DNA from 4 places in the Pantoea sp. Lij88 genome. Region 4 is predicted to be linked to each of the others. Evidence: predicted binding sites of a transcription regulator. Region 4 holds the regulator's gene; each other region holds the start of a gene.
What was found. The regulator PurR, encoded in region 4, represses purine synthesis genes. The targets are predictions, from matches to a motif close to CANGCAAACGTTTGCNTG.
Positions count from the first base shown of each region.

Region 1: purL (phosphoribosylformylglycinamidine synthase) is a predicted target of PurR. The motif match lies at 3,960-3,977, and genes of this name have one in related genera.
Region 2: gcvT (glycine cleavage system aminomethyltransferase GcvT) is a predicted target of PurR. The motif match lies at 3,184-3,201, and genes of this name have one in related genera.
Region 3: purH (bifunctional phosphoribosylaminoimidazolecarboxamide formyltransferase/IMP cyclohydrolase) is a predicted target of PurR. The motif match lies at 1,269-1,286, and genes of this name have one in related genera.

Region 1 is NZ_CP118269.1:1,019,121-1,025,166, forward strand. Features, by position in the region: gene PU624_RS08675 (YfhL family 4Fe-4S dicluster ferredoxin) at 1-98, opposite strand, end outside; gene PU624_RS08680 (MurR/RpiR family transcriptional regulator) at 154-993, opposite strand; gene yfhb (phosphatidylglycerophosphatase C) at 1,149-1,787, shown strand; gene tadA (tRNA adenosine(34) deaminase TadA) at 1,875-2,342, shown strand; gene mltF (membrane-bound lytic murein transglycosylase MltF) at 2,339-3,796, opposite strand; gene purL (phosphoribosylformylglycinamidine synthase) at 4,063-6,046, shown strand, end outside.
Region 2 is NZ_CP118269.1:768,896-774,941, forward strand. Features, by position in the region: gene pepP (Xaa-Pro aminopeptidase) at 1-431, shown strand, start outside; gene ubiH (2-octaprenyl-6-methoxyphenyl hydroxylase) at 428-1,606, shown strand; gene ubiI (FAD-dependent 2-octaprenylphenol hydroxylase) at 1,620-2,822, shown strand; gene gcvT (glycine cleavage system aminomethyltransferase GcvT) at 3,255-4,352, shown strand; gene gcvH (glycine cleavage system protein GcvH) at 4,376-4,762, shown strand; gene gcvP (aminomethyl-transferring glycine dehydrogenase) at 4,843-6,046, shown strand, end outside.
Region 3 is NZ_CP118269.1:3,747,224-3,753,269, forward strand. Features, by position in the region: rRNA gene PU624_RS21365 (16S ribosomal RNA) at 1-799, opposite strand, end outside; gene purH (bifunctional phosphoribosylaminoimidazolecarboxamide formyltransferase/IMP cyclohydrolase) at 1,432-3,021, shown strand; gene purD (phosphoribosylamine--glycine ligase) at 3,041-4,321, shown strand; gene PU624_RS21380 (DUF1481 domain-containing protein) at 4,354-5,016, opposite strand; gene hupA (nucleoid-associated protein HU-alpha) at 5,086-5,358, opposite strand; gene PU624_RS21390 (YjaG family protein) at 5,547-6,046, opposite strand, start outside.
Region 4 is NZ_CP118269.1:2,244,112-2,250,157, reverse strand. Features, by position in the region: gene PU624_RS14295 (riboflavin synthase subunit alpha) at 1-412, shown strand, start outside; gene cfa (cyclopropane fatty acyl phospholipid synthase) at 741-1,889, opposite strand; gene punC (purine nucleoside transporter PunC) at 2,198-3,400, opposite strand; gene punR (DNA-binding transcriptional activator PunR) at 3,508-4,413, shown strand; gene purR (HTH-type transcriptional repressor PurR) at 4,410-5,435, opposite strand; gene cydH (cytochrome bd-I oxidase subunit CydH) at 5,717-5,806, shown strand; gene PU624_RS14265 (C40 family peptidase) at 5,852-6,046, opposite strand, start outside.

The DNA of each region.
Region 1 (6,046 bases), 1.2 Mb from region 4:
ATCTCATAGATCGCATCGCCCAGTGAAATCGCCTGGTTCGGGCACTCCGGTTCACACATATCGCAGTTAATGCATCTGGACGTAATCAACAGCGCCATTTTACCCACCTGATAACAACAGAAAAAGCGCGGGTATTATACGCGCTGCCGCTGATCAGACCAGCTTTTTCACCAGCGCTTCGCTGTGACGAATGTGGCTCGACGCACGCTCCGGATCGTGTTGCACCAGCGCCATAAACAGCAGATCGGTCAGTGCCAGCTGTGCCGTCGTTGAGGAGATCGCCGCGCTGCGGGTACTCTGCTCTTCGGCTACCGTATAAAGACAGTAACTGGCGCTCTGCTGCAGCGTATTCGGCGTAAAGCCGGTAAACGCCACCACATCTGCGCCCACCTGTACCGCTTCCTGCGCCGCCAGATTGATCTCCCGCCGCTCCCCGGTGTAAGAGATGGCGAGCAGCACATCGCCTGGCCCCATCGCCTGCACGCTGGCCAGCAGGGCATGCATATCCTGTTCTGCCACCGCATTAATGCCGATCTTCATCAGCTTCCAGGAGAAATCTTTCGCCACCAGGCCTGATGCGCCGATGCCCACCAGTAAAATGCGCCGGGCATTTTTCAGCAGCTGTAACACGTCGTTGAGCTTCTCTTCGCTATTAATGTCCAGCGTGGCGCGGATCGCCGAGAGCTTTTCTGTCAGCAGCTTTTCGCCCACCATCTTAAGCGGGTCGTCACTGAGAATATGGTTATGCACGGTAATGGCATCCTTGTCCGCCAGTGACTCACTCAGGGCCAGCTTAAGCGCCGGAAATCCTTTGTATCCCAGCTTCTGAGCAAACTTCACCACGCTCGACTGGCTGACGCCAGACTCTTCCGCCAGTTTCTGTGAACTCAGATGACGCGCCCGATCGGGTTGCGACAGTAAAAAATCCGCCAGCCGACGCTCGTTCAATGCCAGACGTGGATAAAGCTGGCGAATGCGCAGCAATGAACTCATGCCCAATCCTCGTAATTCAGGGATAATCAGTGAAGAATAAACTATTCATCAGGCATTGTAGTCATCGGAATTAAAAATGACAGTCATCGCCGTACCGCCTGATGATGGCTACACTACTCTTTATCATCCCAGAATCAGCCGTAAAGGAGAGTTGTTTGACCAGGGGAACACAACGTCGCATCGTATTTTTTGACCTGGATGGCACTTTGCACCAGCAGGACATGTTCGGCACCTTTATGCGCTATCTGCTGCGTCGCCGGCCGCTGAATCTGCTGCTGGTGGTGCCACTCTTGCCAGTGGTCGGCATTGGCCTGCTGTTTAAAGGCCGGGCGGCACGCTGGCCCATGAGTCTGCTGCTCTGGTCCATCACCTTTGGCCGCTCTGAGCGGACACTGCTGCGCCTCGAAGCGGAGTTTGCGGAGTGGTTCCGCCTGCGCGTCAAAGCGTTTCCGGTGGTGCAGCAGCGCCTGACCGATTACCTCGGCAGTGATGACGCTGACGTGTGGTTGATCACCGGATCGCCACAGTCGCTGGTGGAGCAGGTCTATCATGACTCCGCCTTTCTGCCGCGCGTGAAGCTGATAGCCAGCCAGATGCAGCGCGGCTGGGGCGGACGGGTGCTGGCGATGCGCTGCCTCGGCCATGAGAAAGTCGCGCAGCTGGAAGAGAAAATCGGCACGCCATTACAGCTTTACAGCGGCTACAGCGACAGCAAACAGGACAACCCGCTGCTGTTCTTCTGTCAGCATCGCTGGCGCGTGACCCCGGCGGGTGAGCTGCAACAGCTGGAATAAGTTTTTAAAGGCTCGGTGAGACCGCTATAATGCGCCGCTTTTCAGTCGCCCGGAGTGGTCAGCGTGAAACAACAAGATGAATACTGGATGCGCCATGCGCTTGGCCTGGCGCGCCGGGCCTGGGAGCAGGGCGAAGTGCCGGTGGGTGCGGTGCTGGTTCAGAACGACCGGGTGATTGGCGAAGGCTGGAACCGGCCCATCGGCCAGCACGATCCGACGGCGCATGCCGAGATCATGGCCCTGCGCCAGGGCGGTAAAGTGCTGGAAAATTATCGCCTGCTGGATACCACGCTTTATGTGACGCTGGAGCCGTGCGTGATGTGCGCCGGAGCTATGGTGCACAGCCGCATCACGCGACTGGTCTATGGTGCGCACGACATCAAAAGTGGGGCGGCGGGATCGCTGCTGGATGTGCTGGGCCATCCCGGCATGAATCATCAGGTTGAACTGCATAGCGGCGTGCTGGCTGAAGAGTGTGCCGCCATGCTGAGCGACTTCTTCCGTATGCGTCGCGAGCAGAAAAAAGCGCTGCGTCAGGCGCAGCGCCAGAGTTAGTTCATCGCAATCTTCGGCTCAACGGCCGGATAGCCCTTCGCCAGTTCGGCCTGGGCTTCCGCCTGCTGCGTCAGACGCTTCTCCTGCTCCTGCAGATAGCCCACCAGGCTTATCTGATACTTGCGGATATTCTCCACGTAGTTATAGGCTTCATGCCCACGAGCGTAGCCATACGTCGTCTGGGTGTAGTAACGCTTCTGACTCAGCATCGGCAGACGCAGCTTCACATCCGCCCAGCTGTCTGGGTCACCGCCCTGGCGCGCCGTCAGCTTGCGGACGTCGAGCATATGGGCATAACCCATGTTATACGCCGCCAGCGCAAACCAGATGCGCTCATCTTCCGGGATGCTCTGCGGCACCTTCGCCATCATATCCTGCAGATACTGACTGCCGCCGCGAATGCTCTGTTCGGGATCGGTCCGGTCACCCACATCCAGACTCTCAGCTGTGTTACGCGTCAGCATCATCATGCCGCGCACGCCAGTAGGGGAGGTGGCCTGCGGATTCCAGTGCGACTCCTGATAGGAGATCGCGGCCAGCAGTCGCCAGTCAATGCTGGTGGCGTACTTCTCAAACAGCGGCTTGATGTCAGGCAGCGTGCTGTCGATGGCGCGCAGGAAAGTGCGGGTATCGACATAATCAAAGGTGCCGACGTGGCCGAGATATTTCTCCTCCAGCCGCGCCATCGCGCCTTCTTCACCCATCCCATTAAAGAAGTCGAGCATCGCCGCATTCAGGCTGTCATCATCGCTGTGGCGCACATACCAGGTCACCGGCTCTTCATCGGTGACGTCGAACGCGACCGCCAGCTGTGGATAGACGCGCTGCAACAGGGCGATGGTGACGGAGTCGCCAATGGTGTAATCGAGCTTACCGTCGGCTACCGCTTCCAGCAGGGCTTTCGGACTCTGATCGGTGGAGATCGCCCAGTCCAGATCGGGAAACTGACTGGAACGCGCGCTCTTCAGCGTTGAGAGGTAAGCCGATCCCGACGCAACCGTCAGCCGCCCCTTTAAGTCACCGAGGTTTTTAGGGCGCGGTTTATCCACGCGATAGACCAGCTGCTGCGAAACATTGTAGTAACCTGGCCCGGTCTGATAGCGCGTCAGGCGTTCATTGTTGTAGTTCAGGCCAGCGGCCAGCAAATCGGCTTTGCCATCGTCAAGGTCATCAAACAGATCGCTCAGGTTAGGACGCACCGTCACCTTCAGTTTGACGCCCAGATAATCGGCGAAGCGTTTTGCCAGCTCATAATCCATCCCGGCCGGTAACTGGTTCACTGTGTAGTAAGTCAATGGGGAGTTGATGGTACTGACACGCAGCACTCCCCGCGATTTGATCTGTGAAATCTGGTCCTGCCCACCCCCATACCAGGGAATGGATGGCCACAGCGCTAACGCTAACAGCACGGCAACCAGACCGATAAACAGATAATTAAATTTTAGGCGTTTCAAATAGTTATCTCTCGCTGGCTCTAAGGCCTCTGTCTTTTAAAGGCAGTATTTATCTTCTTTGAACTCCCAGAGCGAGGGGCATTTTGCGCAACTAAATCACGCTGAGCAACTTTTATAGCAGCTTTTGCGCAAATTTCAGGCAAATCCGGGTCGCCAAAAATTGTGCGCAAACGGTTTCGTCGCGAGGTCGCTTTCTCTATAATACGCCCCGTTTTCCCTGTTGCGCCCAATTTGCGTCGCCCGGCGCCCTGACGAGAGACTTATTAATGGAAATTCTGCGTGGTTCGCCCGCCCTGTCGGCATTTCGTGTAAACAAACTGCTGACCCGCTTTCAGGACGCTCATCTGCCGGTGAGTGATATTTACGCTGAGTACATCCATTTTGCTGATGTCAGCGCGCCCTTAAGCGCTGACGAACAGAGCCGTCTGCAACGCCTGCTGAAATATGGTCCCTCTCTCGCTGAACATGCCCCACAGGGTCGTCTGCTGCTGGTGACGCCACGTCCCGGCACTATTTCGCCCTGGTCATCCAAAGCCACCGACATTGCCCACAACTGCGGTTTGCCGCAGGTGCGTCGTCTGGAACGCGGTCTGGCCTTCTATGTCCAGGCTCCCCAGCTGACCGAAGCCCAGTGGCAAACGCTGGGCACATTGCTGCACGATCGCATGATGGAAACGGTCTACAGCGATCTGGCGCAGGCTGAGCAGCTGTTCGCGCACTACACGCCGCAGCCGGTGAAAAGTGTCGATCTGCTGGGTGAGGGCCGTCAGGCGCTGGTTCAGGCGAATATCTCCCTGGGTCTGGCGCTGGCAGACGATGAAATTGACTACCTGGTGGCGGCGTTTACCGCACTGGGTCGTAACCCTAACGACATTGAGCTCTATATGTTTGCGCAGGCGAACTCTGAGCACTGTCGCCACAAGATTTTCAACGCCGACTGGATTATCGACGGCGAGAAACAGCCGAAATCGCTGTTTAAGATGATCAAAAACACCATGGAGCAGACGCCGGACTACGTGCTCTCTGCTTATAAAGACAACGCCGCCGTCATGGAAGGGTCAGAGGTGGGTCGCTTCTTTGCTGACGCCGGAGAGAGCGAATACCGCTGGCATCAGGAAGCGGCGCACATCCTGATGAAGGTGGAAACCCACAACCACCCAACAGCGATCTCGCCGTGGCCAGGTGCCGCGACCGGTTCCGGTGGTGAAATCCGTGATGAAGGCGCAACCGGACGCGGCTCCAAGCCTAAAGCGGGCCTGGTTGGATTCTCGGTTTCGAACCTGCGTATCCCGGGCTTTGAACAGCCGTGGGAAGAGGACTTCGGCAAACCGGCCCGCATCGTCAGCGCGCTGGAGATCATGACCGACGGACCGCTGGGCGGCGCCGCGTTTAACAATGAATTTGGTCGTCCGGCACTGAATGGCTACTTCCGTACCTATGAAGAGCAGGTCACCAGCCACAACGGCACCGAGCTGCGCGGCTACCACAAGCCAATCATGCTGGCGGGCGGCATCGGTAACATCCGTGCCGACCACGTGCAGAAAGGCGAAATCACCGTCGGCGCTAAACTGGTGGTGCTGGGCGGTCCGGCCATGAACATCGGCCTGGGCGGCGGCGCGGCCTCATCCATGGCGTCGGGTCAGTCGGATGCTGATCTCGACTTCGCCTCGGTACAGCGTGATAACCCGGAAATGGAACGCCGTTGCCAGGAAGTGATCGACCGCTGCTGGCAGCTGGGCGATGAGAACCCGATCCTGTTTATCCACGACGTGGGCGCAGGGGGGCTCTCCAATGCCATGCCGGAGCTGGTCAGCGATGGCGGCCGTGGCGGCCGGTTTAACCTGCGTGACATCCTGAGTGATGAACCCGGCATGAGTCCGCTGGAAGTCTGGTGTAACGAATCACAGGAACGTTATGTGATGGCCGTGGCACCTGACCAGCTGGCGCAGTTCGAGGCGATTTGCCAGCGCGAACGTGCACCGTTTGCGGTGATTGGTGAAGCGACAGAAGAGCTGCACCTGAGCCTGGAAGACAGCCATTTTGACAATAAGCCGATCGACATGCCGCTTGATGTCCTGCTGGGCAAAACGCCGAAGATGACGCGGGATGTGGTGACGCAGCAGGCGCAGGGCACGGCCCTCCAGCGCGACGGCATTACGCTGGTCGACGCGGTGAATCGCGTACTGCATCTGCCTGCCGTGGCGGAAAAAACCTTCCTGATCACCATCGGTGACCGCAGCGTGACCGGCA
Region 2 (6,046 bases), 1.5 Mb from region 4:
GATCGCTTGAGATGTTCCGGCCTGGTGTCAGCATTCGTGAAGTCAATGACGAAGTGGTGCGCATCATGGTCACCGGTCTGGTGGAGCTGGGCATCCTGGAGGGCGACGTCGATACCCTGATTGCTGAGGAAGTCCATCGCCAGTTCTATATGCATGGCCTGGGCCACTGGCTAGGGCTGGATGTTCACGACGTCGGCCACTATGGCACCCCGAGCCGTGACCGGATTCTGGAACCGGGTATGGTGTTAACTGTTGAACCGGGTCTTTATATCGGACCGGATGCGGACGTGCCCGCACAGTATCGCGGCATCGGTATCCGAATCGAAGATGACATTGTGATTACGGAAGATGGCATTGAGAATCTCACCGACAGCGTCGTGAAAGAGGCCGATGAGATTGAAGCACTGATGGCGGCGGCAAAACAGGCATGACCATTCTGATTGCGGGTGGCGGCATGACCGGGGCGACGCTGGCGCTGGCGATCTCCCATCTTACCCAGGGCACACTGCCGGTGACGCTGATTGAAAGCAGCGAACCTGGCAGCCGGGCGCATCCGGGCTTTGATGGCCGCGCCATTGCGCTCTCTGCCGGAACCTGCCAGCAGCTGGCGGACATCAACCTGTGGCAGCACATCGCCCGTTGTGCCACGCCGATTACCGACATCCATGTCTCCGATCGCGGTCACGCCGGCTTTGTGTCGATGGCAGCGGCTGATTACGCTATCCCGGCGCTGGGACAGGTTGTGGAGCTGTTTGACGTCGGGCAGCGTCTGTTTGCGGAACTGAAAAAAGCGCCAGGCGTGACGCTGCGCTGTCCGGCGCGCGTCACCCGGGCCCACCGTAGCGAACAGCAGGTTGAGGTGACGCTGGACAGTGGCGAGCAACTCAGCGGCAAACTGCTGGTGGCGGCTGATGGCACGCGCTCGGCGCTGGCCGCCTCGTGCGGTATTCAGTGGCAACGGGACGACTATCAGCAGCTCGCGGTGATTGCCAATGTCTCCACTGCGCTGCCCCATCAGGGCCGCGCGTTCGAGCGTTTCACCGAACATGGCCCGCTGGCGCTGCTGCCGATGTCCGGCAACCGTCTCTCGCTGGTCTGGTGTCATCCGCTTTCGCAGCGTGAACGTATAGAGAAATGGAGCGAGGCCGAGTTCCTCAGCCAGCTTCAGCGTGCCTTTGGCTGGCGACTGGGCAAATTCACCCACACCGGCCAGCGCGAGTATTACCCGCTGGCGCTGCACCGGGCGATGTCGCCGGTAACGCATCGCGTGGCGGTGGTAGGCAATGCGGCGCAGACGCTGCATCCGATTGCCGGGCAGGGCTTCAACCTGGGCCTGCGCGATGTGATGTCGCTGGCTGAAACGCTGGCAGCCGCGCATCGTCAACAGCAGGATCCCGGCAGCTATGCCGTGCTGCATCATTACCAGCAGCGTCGTCAGCCCGATCGTGCCGCCACTATCGGTATCACCGACGGACTGGTCCGCGTTTTTGCGAATCGCTATGGTCCAATGGTGGCCGGTCGTAACCTGGGCCTGCTGGCGATGGATCATCTGCCGTGGCTACGAAATCAACTGGCTGAGCGTACGCTTGGCTGGGTTAAGCGTTAATAAAGAGGCTCAGATGCAAACTTTTGATGTGGTGATTGCCGGTGGCGGTATGGTGGGGCTGGCGGTGGCCTGCGGCTTGCAGGGCAGCGGACTGCGCATCGCCGTGCTGGAAAAATCGCCGGAGCCCCCGCTGGCGCTGAGTGCGTCTCCGTCAATTCGCGTGTCGGCGATCAACGCCGCCAGCGAACGGCTGCTGCAGAAGCTGGATGTCTGGTCGACCATTCTCTCGCTGCGCTGCAGCGCGTATCACGGCATGGAAGTGTGGGATAAGGACAGCTTCGGCTCTATCGCCTTTAATGATGAGCAGCAGGGCTTGTCGCATCTGGGTCATATCATCGAAAACCCGGTGATTCACAATGCGCTGTGGCAACGGGCCAGCGCCTGCAGTGACGTGACGATAATGGCGCCCTCGCAGTTACAACAGGTGGCGTTTGGTGACAACGAAGCCTTTGTTACCCTGCACGATGGCAGCATGTTAAGCGCGCGATTAATGATTGCCGCTGACGGCGCTAACTCCTGGCTGCGCAACAAAGCCGACATCCCGCTGACCTTCTGGGATTACGATCACCATGCCCTGGTGGCTAACGTCCGCACCGAGAAGCCGCACGATGCGGTGGCGCGCCAGGTGTTCCACGGCGACGGTATTCTGGCTTTCCTGCCAATGCAGGATCCGCATATGAGCTCTATCGTCTGGTCGCTCTCGCCGCAGGAAGCGAGCCGTCTGGAAACCATGCCGGAAGCGCTGTTCAATCAGCAGCTCTCCGTGGCGTTTGATATGCGTCTCGGCCTGTGCCAGCTGGCGAGCGAGCGTAAATCGTTCCCGCTGGTGGCGCGCTATGCCCGCAACTTTGCGGCACATCGTCTGGCGCTGGTGGGCGATGCGGCTCACACCATTCATCCGCTGGCGGGTCAGGGCGTTAACCTTGGCTTTATGGATGCCGCCGAATTGATTGGTGAGATTCGCCGTCTGCATCAGCAGGGCAAAGATATTGGTCAGCACCTCTATCTGCGTCGCTACGAGCGCAGTCGTAAACACAGCGCCGCGATGATGCTGGCTGGAATGCAGGGCTTCCGTGAAATGTTTGCCGGTAATCATCCGGCGAAAAAACTGCTGCGCGATGTCGGTCTGAAGCTGGCCGATCGCCTGCCAGGGGTTAAACCTGTGATGCTGAAGCAGGCGATGGGGCTGAATGATTTGCCCGCCTGGCTACGCTAAATCCCCGCCTTTTAATAAGCCAGCGTCTGCTGGCTTTTTTTATATCTGAACCTCTCTGCACCACGAAAAGGCAACGCTGCACCAGCAGGGATCTTCGTTTGATTTATTCTAATTTTGCGGCGTAATTCGCATTACTTTTTCTCATTTATCATTCATCTGGCAGCGGGATTTTTTTAACATCCTGAACGTCATCTCGCATAAATTTGCTGCGTATATTTAAAAGCCCTGCATTTATTGCGCGATTAATCACAAAATTGCAGTTTTTTATCCTGTTGGCCGCGGTTCCTGGTTAGGCTGTGCCTCTGCTTTCGACCCCGGTTTGCTTATGGTTAATCGTCGGATTCGGTGGTAACGTCAGCCCTAAGAGAACGTTTGCGTCGGCACTGAATTCCGGCGCACTTTTGCACTCACTCGCTTCTGCACAGGATGGTTATGACTCAGCAAACACCTCTGTTTGAACAGCATCAGGCCTGCGGTGCCCGCATGGTGGATTTTCATGGCTGGATGATGCCGCTGCACTATGGCTCCCAGATGGATGAACATCATGTAGTGCGTACCGACGCCGGGATGTTTGATGTCTCTCACATGACCATCGTTGACCTGACAGGCCCGCGTACCCGCGAATTTCTGCGCTACCTGCTGGCGAATGATGTGGCAAAACTGACGCAGCCGGGCAAAGCGCTCTACACCGGAATGCTGAATGCGTCGGGTGGCGTCATTGATGATTTGATTGTTTACTTTATGAGCGAGGAATTCTTCCGGCTGGTGGTGAATTCCGCGACCCGTGAAAACGATCTCGCCTGGATCACGCAGCACGCGCAGGGCTATGGCATTACGCTGACGGAACGCGATGACCTGGCGCTGATTGCCGTGCAGGGCCCGCAGGCGCAGCAGAAAGCGCAGACGCTGTTCAGCGAGGAGCAGCGTCAGGCTGTTGCTGGCATGAAGCCGTTTTTTGGTGTGCAGTCAGGTGACCTGTTTATCGCGACCACCGGCTACACCGGCGAAGCGGGATATGAAATCGCGATGCCCGCAGGCGAGGCGGCCGATTTCTGGCAGCGTCTGCTGGCCGCTGGCGTAAAACCGGCTGGCCTTGGTGCTCGCGACACGCTGCGTCTGGAAGCGGGTATGAATCTGTATGGTCAGGAGATGGACGAAGGCGTTTCACCACTGGCTGCCAACATGGGCTGGACGGTGTGCTGGGAACCCGCTGACCGCGATTTCATCGGCCGGGAAGCGCTGGAACTTCAGCGTGAACGTGGCACCGAAAAACTGGTGGGGCTGATCCTCACAGAAAAAGGGGTGCTGCGTCACGGCCAGCCGGTGCGTTTCACCGATGACCAGGGGCAGTCGCAGGAGGGGATCATCACCAGTGGTTCTTTCTCACCGACGCTGGGTTGCAGCATCGCCCTGGCGCGCGTACCGGCCTCCGTCGGGAGCACCGCCATCGTTGAGATCCGTAACCGCCAGATGCCTGTCCAGGTTACCCGTCCCGTTTTTGTCCGCGCCGGTAAACCGGTCGCCCAGTAAATTTTATTCAGGAGAAATGGCCAATGAGCAATGTGCCGAATACGTTGAAGTACCGCGACAGCCACGAATGGGTGCGCAAAGAAGCGGATGGCAGCTACACCGTGGGTATTACTGAACATGCGCAGGAGTTACTGGGCGACATGGTGTTTGTCGATCTGCCGGAAGTGGGCGCGACCTTTGCCGCGGGTGAAGAGTGCGCGGTCGCAGAATCCGTTAAAGCGGCTTCTGATATCTATGCACCCATCAGCGGTGAGATTGTGGCGGTTAACGAAGCACTGACTGACTCACCGGAGCAGGTCAACAGCGAGCCTTATGACGGCGGCTGGTTATTCAAAATCAAAGCCAGCGACGCGTCTGAACTCGACTCGCTGCTGGACGCGGATGCTTATAAGGCTTCCATCGACGAGTAGTCGTCAGGCGGCCTCGTGCAGAGGCCGCAGATTTCTGTTTGCTCTCCGGTTCCCCCAGCCCGATTCAGGATTTACTGCTAATGACTCAGACTCTCAGCCAGCTTGAACACAACGGTGCATTCATTGAGCGCCATATCGGTCCATCACCTGAGCAGCAGGCGCAGATGCTTGACGCGATTGGTGCCCGTTCGCTGGACGCGCTAATCAGCACCATTGTGCCGGCAGATATTCAGTTGCCGGGGCCGCCAGCCGTTGGCGAAGCCGCCACTGAACAGCAGGCGCTGGCCGAACTGAAAGCCATTGCCAGCCAGAACCTGCGTTATAAATCCTGGATTGGTATGGGATACAGCGCGGTCATCACCCCGCCGGTCATCCTGCGTAACATGCTGGAGAACCCGGGCTGGTACACTGCCTATACGCCGTATCAGCCTGAAGTTTCACAGGGCCGTCTGGAAGCGCTGCTGAACTTCCAGCAGCTGACGCTGGATCTTACCGGCATGGATATCGCATCTGCCTCCCTGCTGGATGAAGCCACTGCCGCTGCCGAAGCGATGGCGATGGCAAAGCGCGTCAGCAAGCTCAAAAACGCCCATAAATTCTTCATTGCCAATGATATTCATCCCCAGACGCTGGATGTGGTTCGTACCCGCGCGGAGACGTTTGGCTTCGAACTGATCATTGATAGTGCCGATAAGGCATCCGATCACGACGATCTCTTTGGTGTGCTGCTGCAACAGGTGGGTACCACCGGTGAAGCGCACGATTACAGCGCGCTAATTGCCGGGCTGAAAGCACGCAAAGTCGTGGTCAGCATGGCGGCAGACTTTATGTCGCTGGTGTTACTGGAAGCGCCAGGCAAGCAGGGCGCAGACATCGTCTTTGGTTCCGCTCAGCGCTTCGGTGTGCCGATGGGGTACGGCGGCCCGCACGCTGCCTTCTTCGCCAGTCGCGACGAGCATAAACGCTCTATGCCTGGCCGCATCATCGGTGTGTCTCGTGATGCCGCGGGCAACACGGCGCTGCGTATGGCGATGCAGACCCGTGAACAACATATCCGTCGTGAAAAGGCCAACTCCAATATCTGTACTTCGCAGGTGCTGCTGGCCAACATCGCCGGTCTCTACGCGGTGTTCCACGGTCCGGCCGGTCTGAAACGCATTGCCTCACGCATTCATCGCTTCACCAGCATCCTGGCAGCCGGACTGCAGCAGGGTGGCCTGAAGCTGCGTCATCAGTACTGGTTCGATACGCTGACGGTGGAAGTGGCGGATAAAGCCGCCGTGC
Region 3 (6,046 bases), 1.5 Mb from region 4:
ACCAGGGTATCTAATCCTGTTTGCTCCCCACGCTTTCGCACCTGAGCGTCAGTCTTTGTCCAGGGGGCCGCCTTCGCCACCGGTATTCCTCCAGATCTCTACGCATTTCACCGCTACACCTGGAATTCTACCCCCCTCTACAAGACTCAAGCCTGCCAGTTTCAAATGCAGTTCCCAGGTTAAGCCCGGGGATTTCACATCTGACTTAACAGACCGCCTGCGTGCGCTTTACGCCCAGTAATTCCGATTAACGCTTGCACCCTCCGTATTACCGCGGCTGCTGGCACGGAGTTAGCCGGTGCTTCTTCTGCGGGTAACGTCAATCGACAGGGTTATTAACCCCGTCGCCTTCCTCCCCGCTGAAAGTACTTTACAACCCGAAGGCCTTCTTCATACACGCGGCATGGCTGCATCAGGCTTGCGCCCATTGTGCAATATTCCCCACTGCTGCCTCCCGTAGGAGTCTGGACCGTGTCTCAGTTCCAGTGTGGCTGGTCATCCTCTCAGACCAGCTAGGGATCGTCGCCTAGGTGGGCCATTACCCCGCCTACTAGCTAATCCCATCTGGGTTCATCCGATAGTGAGAGGCCCGAAGGTCCCCCTCTTTGGTCTTGCGACGTTATGCGGTATTAGCCACCGTTTCCAGTGGTTATCCCCCTCTATCGGGCAGATCCCCAGACATTACTCACCCGTCCGCCACTCGTCACCCAAGAGCAAGCTCTCTGTGCTACCGTCCGACTTGCATGTGTTAGGCCTGCCGCCAGCGTTCAATCTGAGCCATGATCAAACTCTTCAATTTAAGTTTGATTTGCTTAAACAAGTTAAGCGGTGCTCATCTGTAAAACGTCATAATGAATTTCATTATGTGTTCACTCGTGAGGCTTGATATTTTTTTTACGTCCGGAGACGCTGATATCAATCCTGCGAGTGCCCACACAGATTGTCTGATAAATTGTTAAAGAGCAGTGCGAACAGTGCGTTAGCGTCCTGTCGCGAGGTGGCGTATATTACGCTTTCCTCCTGCAGAGTCAACCTCTATTTCAGAAGTTTTTCTCCGGCGGCGCAGTCTCCTGCGCCTCTCAACCCGTTTTCCCGTTGCCGGTGTTCCGTGTTGATGGATGCGCATTATAGGGAGTTGTCGGAGAGTCGCAACCCATAAATTGCATAAAAAAGAGCGTTCGCTGCATTCCACAGCAAAAGCCGCTGTTATACGCAGTTACGCACAATGTTATCCACACAGAGCGGGCTGAATGAATTTAGGCGAGCATCACGCAAACGTTTTCGCTACAATGCCGGGCAATATTCCGGACACCCCTTTTCGGGGCGTTACCTGAGGTTTTGATCTTTTCTTCTTATATAGAAGAGAAAACCGCTGTAAAGCCTGACGTAACGCTCTTATATACGCGAAACAAAGCCAAGGGATAAACCACCATGCAACAACCTCGTCCTGTACGCCGCGCATTGCTCAGTGTCTCTGACAAAGCCGGTATCCTCGAATTTGCTCAGGCGCTCTCAAGTCGCGGTGTCGAACTGCTCTCCACAGGTGGAACCGCTCGCCTTCTGGCGGATGCGGGTCTGGCTGTCACTGAAGTCTCTGACTACACCGGTTTCCCGGAAATGATGGATGGACGCGTCAAAACTCTGCATCCGAAAGTGCATGGCGGCATTTTAGGTCGTCGCGGCCAGGATGATGCCATCATGGCGCAGCACGACATCAGCCCAATCGACATGGTGGTCGTTAACCTCTATCCCTTTGCACAGACTGTCGCCCGTGAAGGATGTTCACTGGAAGATGCGGTGGAAAACATCGACATCGGTGGCCCGACCATGGTGCGCTCTGCTGCCAAGAACCATAAAGATGTCGCCATTGTGGTCAGCAGCGGCGACTACGATGCCATCATTGCTGAAATGGACGCTCATGAGAACGCGCTGACGCTTGAGACCCGTTTCGATCTGGCCATCAAAGCCTTCGAACACACCGCCGCCTATGACAGCATGATCGCTAACTACTTCGGTACCCTGGTGCCTGCCTATCACGGTGAACGCAATCAGCCCGCTGGCCGTTTCCCGCGTACCCTGAATCTGAACTTCATTAAGAAGCAGGATATGCGTTACGGCGAAAACAGCCATCAGGATGCTGCCTTCTATATAGAAGAGAACATCACTGAAGCGTCAGTGGCAACCGCGCAGCAGGTTCAGGGCAAAGCGCTCTCCTATAACAATATTGCTGACACGGATGCGGCACTGGAGTGCGTTAAAGAGTTCAGTGAACCCGCGTGCGTCATCGTCAAACATGCTAACCCCTGTGGCGTAGCGACCGGTGACTCTCTGCTGTCAGCCTATGAGCGGGCTTACCAGACCGATCCGACCTCCGCGTTTGGCGGCATCATTGCCTTTAACCGCGAGCTGGATGAAGCGACTGCGCAGGCGATTATCAGCCGCCAGTTTGTAGAGGTGATCATCGCTCCCGCTGTTTCCGAAGCCGCGCTGAAAATTACTGCTGCTAAACAAAATGTCCGTGTGCTGATCTGCGGTCAGTGGCAAAACCGTACTGCCGCGCTGGATTTCAAACGCGTCAACGGTGGCCTGCTGGTTCAGGATCGCGATCTCGGCATGGTTGATGCCAGCCAGCTACGCGTGGTCAGCAAGCGCCAGCCAACCGAGCAGGAGCTGCGTGATGCGCTGTTCTGCTGGAAAGTCGCGAAGTTCGTTAAGTCCAACGCCATTGTTTATTCACGCGATAGCATGACAATTGGTATTGGTGCCGGTCAGATGAGCCGCGTCTACTCCGCTAAAATTGCAGGGATCAAAGCGGGCGATGAAGGTCTGGAAGTGAAAGGCTCAGCCATGGCGTCGGATGCATTCTTCCCGTTCCGTGATGGTATAGATGCTGCGGCTGCGGTCGGCGTGAGCTGCGTTATCCAGCCTGGCGGCTCCATCCGCGATGAAGAAGTGATTGCAGCTGCGGATGAGCATGGCATTGCCATGATCTTCACCGACATGCGCCACTTCCGCCATTAATCGTTCCGGAGAATAACAGATGAAAATTTTAGTAATCGGCAATGGCGGACGTGAGCATGCTCTGGCCTGGAAAGCCGTTCAGTCGCCACTGGCAGAAACCGTATTTGTCGCGCCGGGTAACGCGGGTACCGCATTAGAGCCTGCGCTGCAGAACGTCGCGATCAGTGCGACTGATGTCCCTGCCCTGCTTGAATTTGCACAGCGCGAAAAGATTGATCTGACAATTGTCGGACCTGAAGCACCGCTGGTGATGGGTGTCGTGGATGCCTTCCGTGAAGCGGGTCTGGCTATCTTTGGTCCGACGCAGGCCGCTGCACAGCTGGAAGGCTCTAAAGCCTTCACCAAAGATTTTCTGGCACGTCACCAGATCCCCAGCGCGGCGTATCAGAACTTTACTGAAGTTGAGCCTGCTCTCGCGTATCTGCGTGAGAAAGGCGCGCCAATCGTCATCAAAGCCGACGGTCTGGCCGCAGGTAAAGGCGTGATTGTCGCGATGACGCTGCAGGAAGCTGAGGATGCGGTTCAGGATATGCTGGCCGGTAATGCCTTTGGCGATGCCGGACACCGCATTGTGATTGAAGAGTTTCTGGATGGCGAAGAAGCCAGCTTCATCGTGATGGTAGATGGCGAGCATGTACTACCTATGGCCACCAGCCAGGATCACAAACGTGTCGGCGATGGCGACACCGGTCCGAACACTGGCGGAATGGGCGCCTACTCACCGGCTCCGGTCGTCACTGATGAGATCCACCAACGCGTGATGGATCAGGTTATCTGGCCAACCGTGCGTGGCATGGCCGCTGAAGGCAACGTCTACACCGGTTTTCTCTATGCCGGCCTGATGATCGATCATACCGGGCAGCCGAAAGTGATCGAATTTAACTGCCGCTTCGGCGATCCGGAAACTCAGCCGATCATGCTGCGCCTGCAGTCGGATCTGGTCGATCTTTGCCTGGCCGCCTGTGACGGCAAGCTGGATCAGAAAACGTCACAATGGGATCCACGCCCTGCGCTGGGTGTAGTACTGGCGGCGGGCGGTTATCCGGGTGATTACGCTCAGGGCGATCAGATTCATGGCCTGCCCCTGGAGGAAGTGGCTGACGGCAAGGTATTCCACGCCGGAACGCGTCTGGAAGAAGACCGGGTGCTGACGAACGGTGGACGCGTGCTGTGCGTCACCGCGCTGGGTGACGATGTGGCTGCGGCGCAAAAGCGCGCTTACGAGCTGACAAAGCCGATCTCATGGCAGGGCAGCTTCTGTCGCCGCGATATCGGCTACCGCGCCATTAACCGCAAATAAGCAAAGGGGGCACAGCGTGCCCCCTTTTCACTTCACATATCTTCTTCTGTCGGCTGCTGCGCGCAGTCATCCTTCTGACTGACCCGCAACAACTGTATCCCTTCAGGCGCTTCAAGCCATGACACCATCAGCGGTGTCGATGCGCTACTCTGCTGCTGTGTCAGCATCTGCAGATCGTCAGCATCAAAAGCGGGTCTGACCTTCTGGCCTTCACAACTCTCCAGCACATTGTTTCCCAGCCAGTGTCCCTGTTTCAGGAACACCTGACCGCTTAACAGCGCATCGCTGAGGTTACGCATCCGCTGAGCGTCAAACTTATAGAGCTCAACCGCATCCGGGCTGACTGCTTCACGCCGCCCTGCAAGCTGACGCTGCATGAAGTTAAGACCACCCGACTGGTCAAAGCGCAGGGTCACATCGTCAGGTTGTTTGCCCTTCACCTGACGCTGAATACTGATTAATGACTCTTCCAGCCAGACATAGTCAGTCACCTCACCTTCCCCGCCACTGAACGGCGTATAGAGGGTGCGGATATGGACCGACTGATGGTCGCTGTTTTTGCGCCAGATACGCACAACGCCACGATCGGCAAGATAGCCACTGGCAGAAAAGGGAGGAATATCCGGAGTTGAGCTACAGCCGAAAAGAAACAGGGAGAGAATCAGAACAGATAAACGCTGGAACAGCGGGGTCATGATGGCTGGCCTCTTAAACAAAAGGGGCGAAACGCCCCCTGTTTTAAAGCTTAACCGCAGTGCGACGTCTTACTTAACGGCGTCTTTCAGCGCTTTACCAGACACGAATGCCGGTACATTTGCTGCAGCGATTTTGATCTCTTTGCCAGTCTGCGGGTTACGACCGGTACGCTCAGCGCGGTGGTTCACTTTAAAAGTACCAAAACCAACCAGTTGTACAGCATCACCATCTTTCAGAGACTCAGTGATCGCAGCCAGAGTAGATTCCAGCGCTGCCTTTGCCTGGGTTTTAGACAGGTCAGCTTTTTCTGCGATCACATCAATCAGTTGAGTCTTGTTCATAAGTTATCCTTAAAGTGTATTTATCGCTTGCTAAGCAACGAGTGCGAGGGAAAAGCCATATTCTGGCACTCTTCTGCCTGCACGCACCGATAGCCACAATTTTCAGCCCCCCAAATGTAGACCAGACAGGGGGCCAATGTGAAGCCTCCAGGCGCGCTAATTCGGGCCTGAAGTCACGTTTTATCGCCTTACTGCTGGAAATTTATACCGATGTTGCTAATTCCAGCTTCACGCAGGTCAGATCGCAGACCTTTAATCAATTCAAGGTCGCGCTCTTCACACTCCGACAGCAGTCGGAAAATCTCCCACTGAAGGTCCCACTCATCGATGATAGCCGGGTTTTCACGCAGCTCTTCATCGGTCATTTCGCGGCCAGCCTGGGTCATCTCCAGCATGGCGACAGTGGTAATTGAGGTCTCGCTGACTTCAATAGCATGCTCAAGAGTTTCACCGCTCAGCTGCGCATGCACGACTTCGCTCAATGCCACACAGGCATCGATAGCCGGATAAACGCCGTAAACCTCAAACGCATCACCATCAGGAATGGCGGCTTCGAGCTTTTCCAGCTGGCTGTCGAAGTTTATCTTCGCATCTTTGACCGTCAGGTTTTCCCAGATCAGATCAAGAATACGGCGATAGAGTGCCGGATCGGCAAATTCAGTCTGCTCACAGAACGCGCGATAGTTGG
Region 4 (6,046 bases):
TATTGAGCGTGCAGCCAGATTCAGCGATGAAATAGGCGGCCATCTGATGTCAGGTCATATTATGACCACCGCTGAAATCTGCAAAATTATTCAGTCAGAACATAACCGCGAAGTCTGGTTTAAAATTCAGGATCCGACGCAGATGAAATATATTCTGCATAAAGGTTTCGTCGGCATCGACGGTATCAGCCTGACGGTGGGGGATGTGACGAAGACCAAGTTCTGCGTCTATCTGATCCCGGAAACGCTGGAGCGTACGACTCTGGGCGCGAAGACGTTTGGCGATCGGGTCAATATTGAGATCGATCCGCACACGCAGGCAATCGTAGAGACCGTTGAGCGGGTGTTAGCACAGCGCGATGCCGCAGCGGCGATGAGTATGCTGACCGGCCAGCCTGCCTCCGAAAGTTAATAACCCGCAAAGACTGCTGGAAAGCCAAACCGTGTGATTCTGGCAGCGGTATAATAGCCTGAAGCGCAGGGAACACAGTCAGAAGAGGAAAGCGTCCCGCGGCTGGGACAAAAACGCTGGGAGCGTTTTTGAACAACGCAACGCGTTGGCCCGGCAACGGGCGCACCTCAGGGATGAGGTGCGTAATCGCGCGGGCCGGGCATGTCAGGGATGACGGGTTTTGCGACTTTCCGATCTGACTGTGTTCCCTGTGCAGTTCCACTCTCAAAACAGGCCAGTCTTTTAACACCTTCAGCACCGCATCACCCTCTTAACAAACTGACACTCCCTACCGCGCCACCCGTAATCCCCCCTCAACACCCCGACTGAACACAATCTGCCACAGCTGAATATCACGCGCCCGGAAAGCACCGGCACAGGCGTTCAGATAATAGGAGAACATCCGCTTAAAACGTTCGCCATATTTATCAGCCAGCTCGGGCCAGGCCTGCAGAAAGCGTTCATGCCAGGCCATCAGGGTTTTATCGTAATCAGCACCAAAGTTATGCCAGTCTTCCAGAATAAAATGGGGCTCGCTGGCATCCGCCACATGACGCACCGAAGGCAGACAGCCATTGGGGAAGATATATTTATCGATCCAGGGATCGACACTCATATCGGTTTTAATCGCACCAATGGTGTGAAGCAGGAAAATACCGTCAGGCTTTAAATTACGATCGACCACATCAAAATAAGTGGCGTAATTTTTCGGCCCGACATGCTCAAACATCCCCACCGAAACGATGCGATCAAACTGCTCATTCAGATCGCGATAATCCTGCAGCAGAATCGTGACGTCTAATCCACTACAGCGCTGCTGCGCCAGTTTCTGTTGTTCAGCGGAAATCGTCACGCCATGCACCTTCACGCCGTAATGACGTGCGGCAAATTCCGCGAGCCCGCCCCAGCCACAACCGATATCCAGCAGCGACATTCCGGGTTCCAGCGCTAATTTACGGCAGATCATATCCAGCTTGGCTTCCTGCGCCGCTGCCAGCGTCGTTGCCTCTTTCCAGTAGCCACAGGAGTACTGCATGTACGGGTCGAGCATCAGTGAAAAGAGGTCGTTACCCAGGTCGTAATGCTCTTTACCGACAATCCACGCCCGTTTTTTTGACTGCAGATTGGTTAAGCGGGCAGCGGCAATGCGCAGCGTATCTTTAAAGTGATGAGGAAGCTGCTGATCGAGTTTATGTCTGAGCACCTGGTGGAAGAAGATATCCAGCCGGTCACACTCCCACCATCCATCCATATAGCTCTCACCGAGCCCAAGTGAACCCTCCTGCAGAACACGCTTAAAAAACCCGGGATGAGTAACATGGATATCCCAGGGACGTGAACCATTGATTTCAATATCCGCTTTTTCCAGCAGTTCATGAACGATGCGATACCAATGGTTCTCTTCAGGGCTCACTGCTTCTGCATAAGATGAACTCATAGCTTTTCCACCACCTGTCCAATCTGAACCTGAACAAAGAGTAGCCAATTTCGTCAGGTATTGAGAAACGTCACGGATGACTCCGCACACCGGTTATTGTGTGATACAGAGGACTGGAAGAGCCTGCAGCAGGTCGGTAGGGTAGGAATAACGCGCACAAATACCGTCCCGGCAACAGGGTGCCAATCAGATTATTACGTTATTATATTGTTGATTTATTACAGATTTGTTGACCCGGATGAGTATATTCTCACGCGGGTCAATATTCAATGACTTATTGTTAGGGCGCTAACTAAAAAGTCTGTGTGTCAGTGATTATCCTGGCAGGCAGGTTGTGCAGAGGCAACAACAGTTTGTGCGCTTGCGGCATGCTGCATAACGTAACCGAGCAGTGCGAGCACAATAGTCACCGTCATCATCAGCGTGGTGGTAAACAGAGCCTGGGTTAAACCGGCCGATACTGCCAGGCTGGCGGCGAAGCAGAGTCCTAACTGCAGAGTGTTCTGCAACGCGGCCGCTTTACCGGTGGCATCCGGGAAGGGCATCAGTGCACTGGAAACCACAATCGGGTAGATCGCGCCGTTAGCCAGTGCCATACCGCAGAACGGAACCATCAGGCTCACCAGCGTGCTGCTGCCTGCAAGCGCAACAGCAAACAGCGCCAGAATGCTCAGGCTGTAGACGCCCAGCAGCCAGGGAAGCAACTGAGCACCGTTGAAGCGGTTAAGCAGGGCGCGACAGCCGAATCCGCCGATTAAAAAGGCAAGAGTCTGTGGGACATAGCTCAGGCCGATATCGGCGGGTGAGAGCCCCAGGTCCGCCAGAATAAATGGCGAGCCGGTCAGCCAGGCAAAGAAACTGGCGGAACAGGCGGAGTAGATCAGCACGTTGCCGCTGTAGACCCGAGATTTCAGCAGCGTAAAGAAGCCCGGCTGCGCCTTTTTGTCGCCGGCGGCTTTGCGAACGGTGGGCAGACGCAGCGTGGTCAGAATCAGCGCTACCGCAATCAGGGTCAGTACCAGGAAAATCGAACGCCAGTGGAAGTGGCCAATCAGCCAGGCACCCAGCAACGGCGCCAGCGCCGGAGAGAGCGCAACCAGCGGCATAATGGTGGCGAAGACTTTGTTGGCGCGTGCGGCAGGGTAGCGATCCACTACCAGCGCCTGCCAGCTCACGGCCGCAGCACAGACACCAATCGCCTGAACAAACCGTAGCGCCAGCATCAGATAAATATCATTCACCCACAGCATGCCCGCGCAGCCGATACCAAACATAGCCAGTCCGGCCAGCAGTACTGGCTTGCGGCCAATGCGATCGGAAAGCGGTCCCCAGAAAAGCTGACCCACGGCGAAGCCTCCCAGAAAGAGACTCATACTGGCGCTGATCAGACCGGGTGAGGTATTAAAGGTTTGCTGCATCGCACCAAAGGCGGGCAGGTACATATCCGTGGCTAAAAAGCCGAGCATGCTCAGCAGGGCAAGGTAGGGCATGAATCCTTTGTTCGACAACATCTCATTCTCATTTTTGCAGGATAAACGCGGCAGAGTGTAAAAGGTGCGTTTGCTGCTGTGAAACGGTAATATTTGCCGATTGCTGTTAAAATTTTTGAAGGCAGATTATGTGGTCTGAATATGCATTAGAGGTGGTTGACGCGGTTGCGCGTGGGGGCAGCTTCAGCGCTGCCGCGCAGGAGCTACATCGGGTGCCTTCTGCCATCAGCTACACCGTGCGCCAGCTGGAAAACTGGCTGGCGGTGCCGCTGTTTGAGCGTCAACATCGTGAAGTGGTGCTGACGCCGGCGGGTGAGCATTTTGTCCGGGAAGGCCGAAGCGTCATCAAAAAAATGCTTGCCACCCGGCGTCAGTGTCAGCAACTGGCCAACGGCTGGCGCGGGCAGCTCAGTATTGCCGTTGACCGTATCGCCAAACCTCAGCGCACCCGGCAACTGGTCAAAGATTTCTATCGTCACTTCCCCGATATGGAACTGATCATCAGCTATGAGGTATTTAATGGCGTCTGGGATGCGCTGGCCGATGGCCGGGTGGAAGTGGCGATTGGGGCCACCCAGGCGATTCCGGTGGGCGGGCGTTTTGCGTTTCGGGATATGGGCACCCTCAACTGGCGCTGCGTGGTCGCGCCCGATCATCCACTGACGCAGGCGAGCCAGATCGATGATGACACGCTGCGAAGCTGGCCATCACTGGTGCTGGAAGATACCTCGCGAGCGCTGCCGCGCCGTATGACGTGGACGCTGGATAACCAGCGCAGGCTGGTGGTGCCGGAATGGCAGACCGGTCTGGAGTGCGTGCAGGCGGGATTGTGTGTGGCGATGGTACCGGGTCATCTTGCCAGACCGCTGCTCGACAGCGGCGATCTGGTTGAACTGACACTGCCGGTGGCGTTCCCGGATAGCCCCTGCTGCGTCAGCTGGGCCGAGGATCGCGCATCACCGGCGACAGGCTGGTTACTCAGCTATCTGGGTGATGCGCAAACGCTTAATCAGGAGTGGTTAAGCGAGGATTAACGGCGATAGTCGCGGAACGGACCATCAGCCACAGAACGACGTTCAATCAGCGTGGGATGGACTTCGATCGTTTGTGAAATTTCACGCTTACTGGTGATGCGGTCCAGCAGCATATCCAGCGCTTTTTCCCCCAGCTGAGCTTTAGGCTGATGTACGGTCGTCAGGGCGGGTGCGAAATAGCGGGCGTTGCGCACATTGTCATAACCGATCACCGAAATATCCTGCGGGACGCGTAACCCCATCTCGTCAGCGGCGCAAATCGCGCCCATCGCCATGATGTCACCGCCGCAGAACACCGCCGTCGGGCGCTGTTTCTGCGACAGGATCTGCTGCATCGCCTGATAGCCCGATTCCGGCTCAAAGTCACCCTGCACAATCCACTCGGCACGCGGCTGGATACCCGCTTCTTCCAGCGCTTTCAGGAAACCGGCATGGCGTCCGCCACCGGTATTGCGCTCCATCTGGCCGGGGATAGCACCAATATCACGGTGTCCACGTTCAATCAGATAGCGTCCCGCCAGATAGCCGCCCTGGAAGGCATTATCCAGCACCGTGTCGGTGAAGTCGGCGCGCGACTCGCCCCAGTCCATCACCACCATCGGGATATTGCGGTTCTCTTCCAGCATCTGCAACAGGTCGTCCGGATATTCAGAGCACATCACCAGCAGACCATCGACGCGCTTCTGCGCCATCATGCTGAGGTAGGCACGCTGCTTTTGCAGATCGTTGTGCGCATTACCCAGAATCAGCGTATAGCCTTTGTCAAAACAGTGATTTTCAACCGCTTCAATAATTTCAGCGAAATAGGGTGCTTCGCTGGAGGTGGCAAGCAGGCCCAGCGTTTTGGTGTGGTTCACTTTCAGGCTGCGCGCCACGGCGCTCGGCGAGTAGTGCAGTTCCTTGATCGCCTGCCAGACCGCGTTGCGCGTCTCTTCAGCGACAAAGCGGGTTTTATTGATGACGTGCGAAACGGTGGTCGTTGAGACGCCGGCGCGTTTCGCCACATCTTTGATTGTTGCCATGAAAATCGGACTCCAGTGCTTATCTAAATCTTTGATAAGCGTAGTGTTAAACGTTTGCGTCTGCTCAGGGATTTTTCCGCAAAAATGCAGCTTTTCTGGTCGGTAAACAGGCCGCTGGCGGAGAATAAACGCCTTAAAAGATGCGCAAACGGAATCAGAGTTGCGCGCGTTGCGCAACAAAGGCGGGATTCTAACAAGGCTGGACGGATAAAACGAGATTTTTACCGGGTCGTGTGGGAAAATGCCATAACCCTACAAATTGTGTGACTAAGGAGCATGTAATGAGTACCGATCTTAAACTGGCGTTAATGACCACTGCGGGCTGTCTGCTGATGATTGTGGCCTTTAGTTTTACCGCCATTCTGCACTAACAAAAAAGCCGGGATTATCCCGGCTTTTTCTGACTGTTCTGCTGCTCAGCGTATGGTTTTCGGCGTCATCACCCGACGGGCACCAATGTAGTGGCGCTGCCAGTAATCTTCCCCTAATGCGCTGATCTGAATATCTTTTCCGGTACGTGGCGACTGAATAAACTTGCCATCGCCAAGGTATACGCCGACGTGGTCCGCAGTACCGCGACCATTAATACGGAAGAAGACCAGATCGCCTTT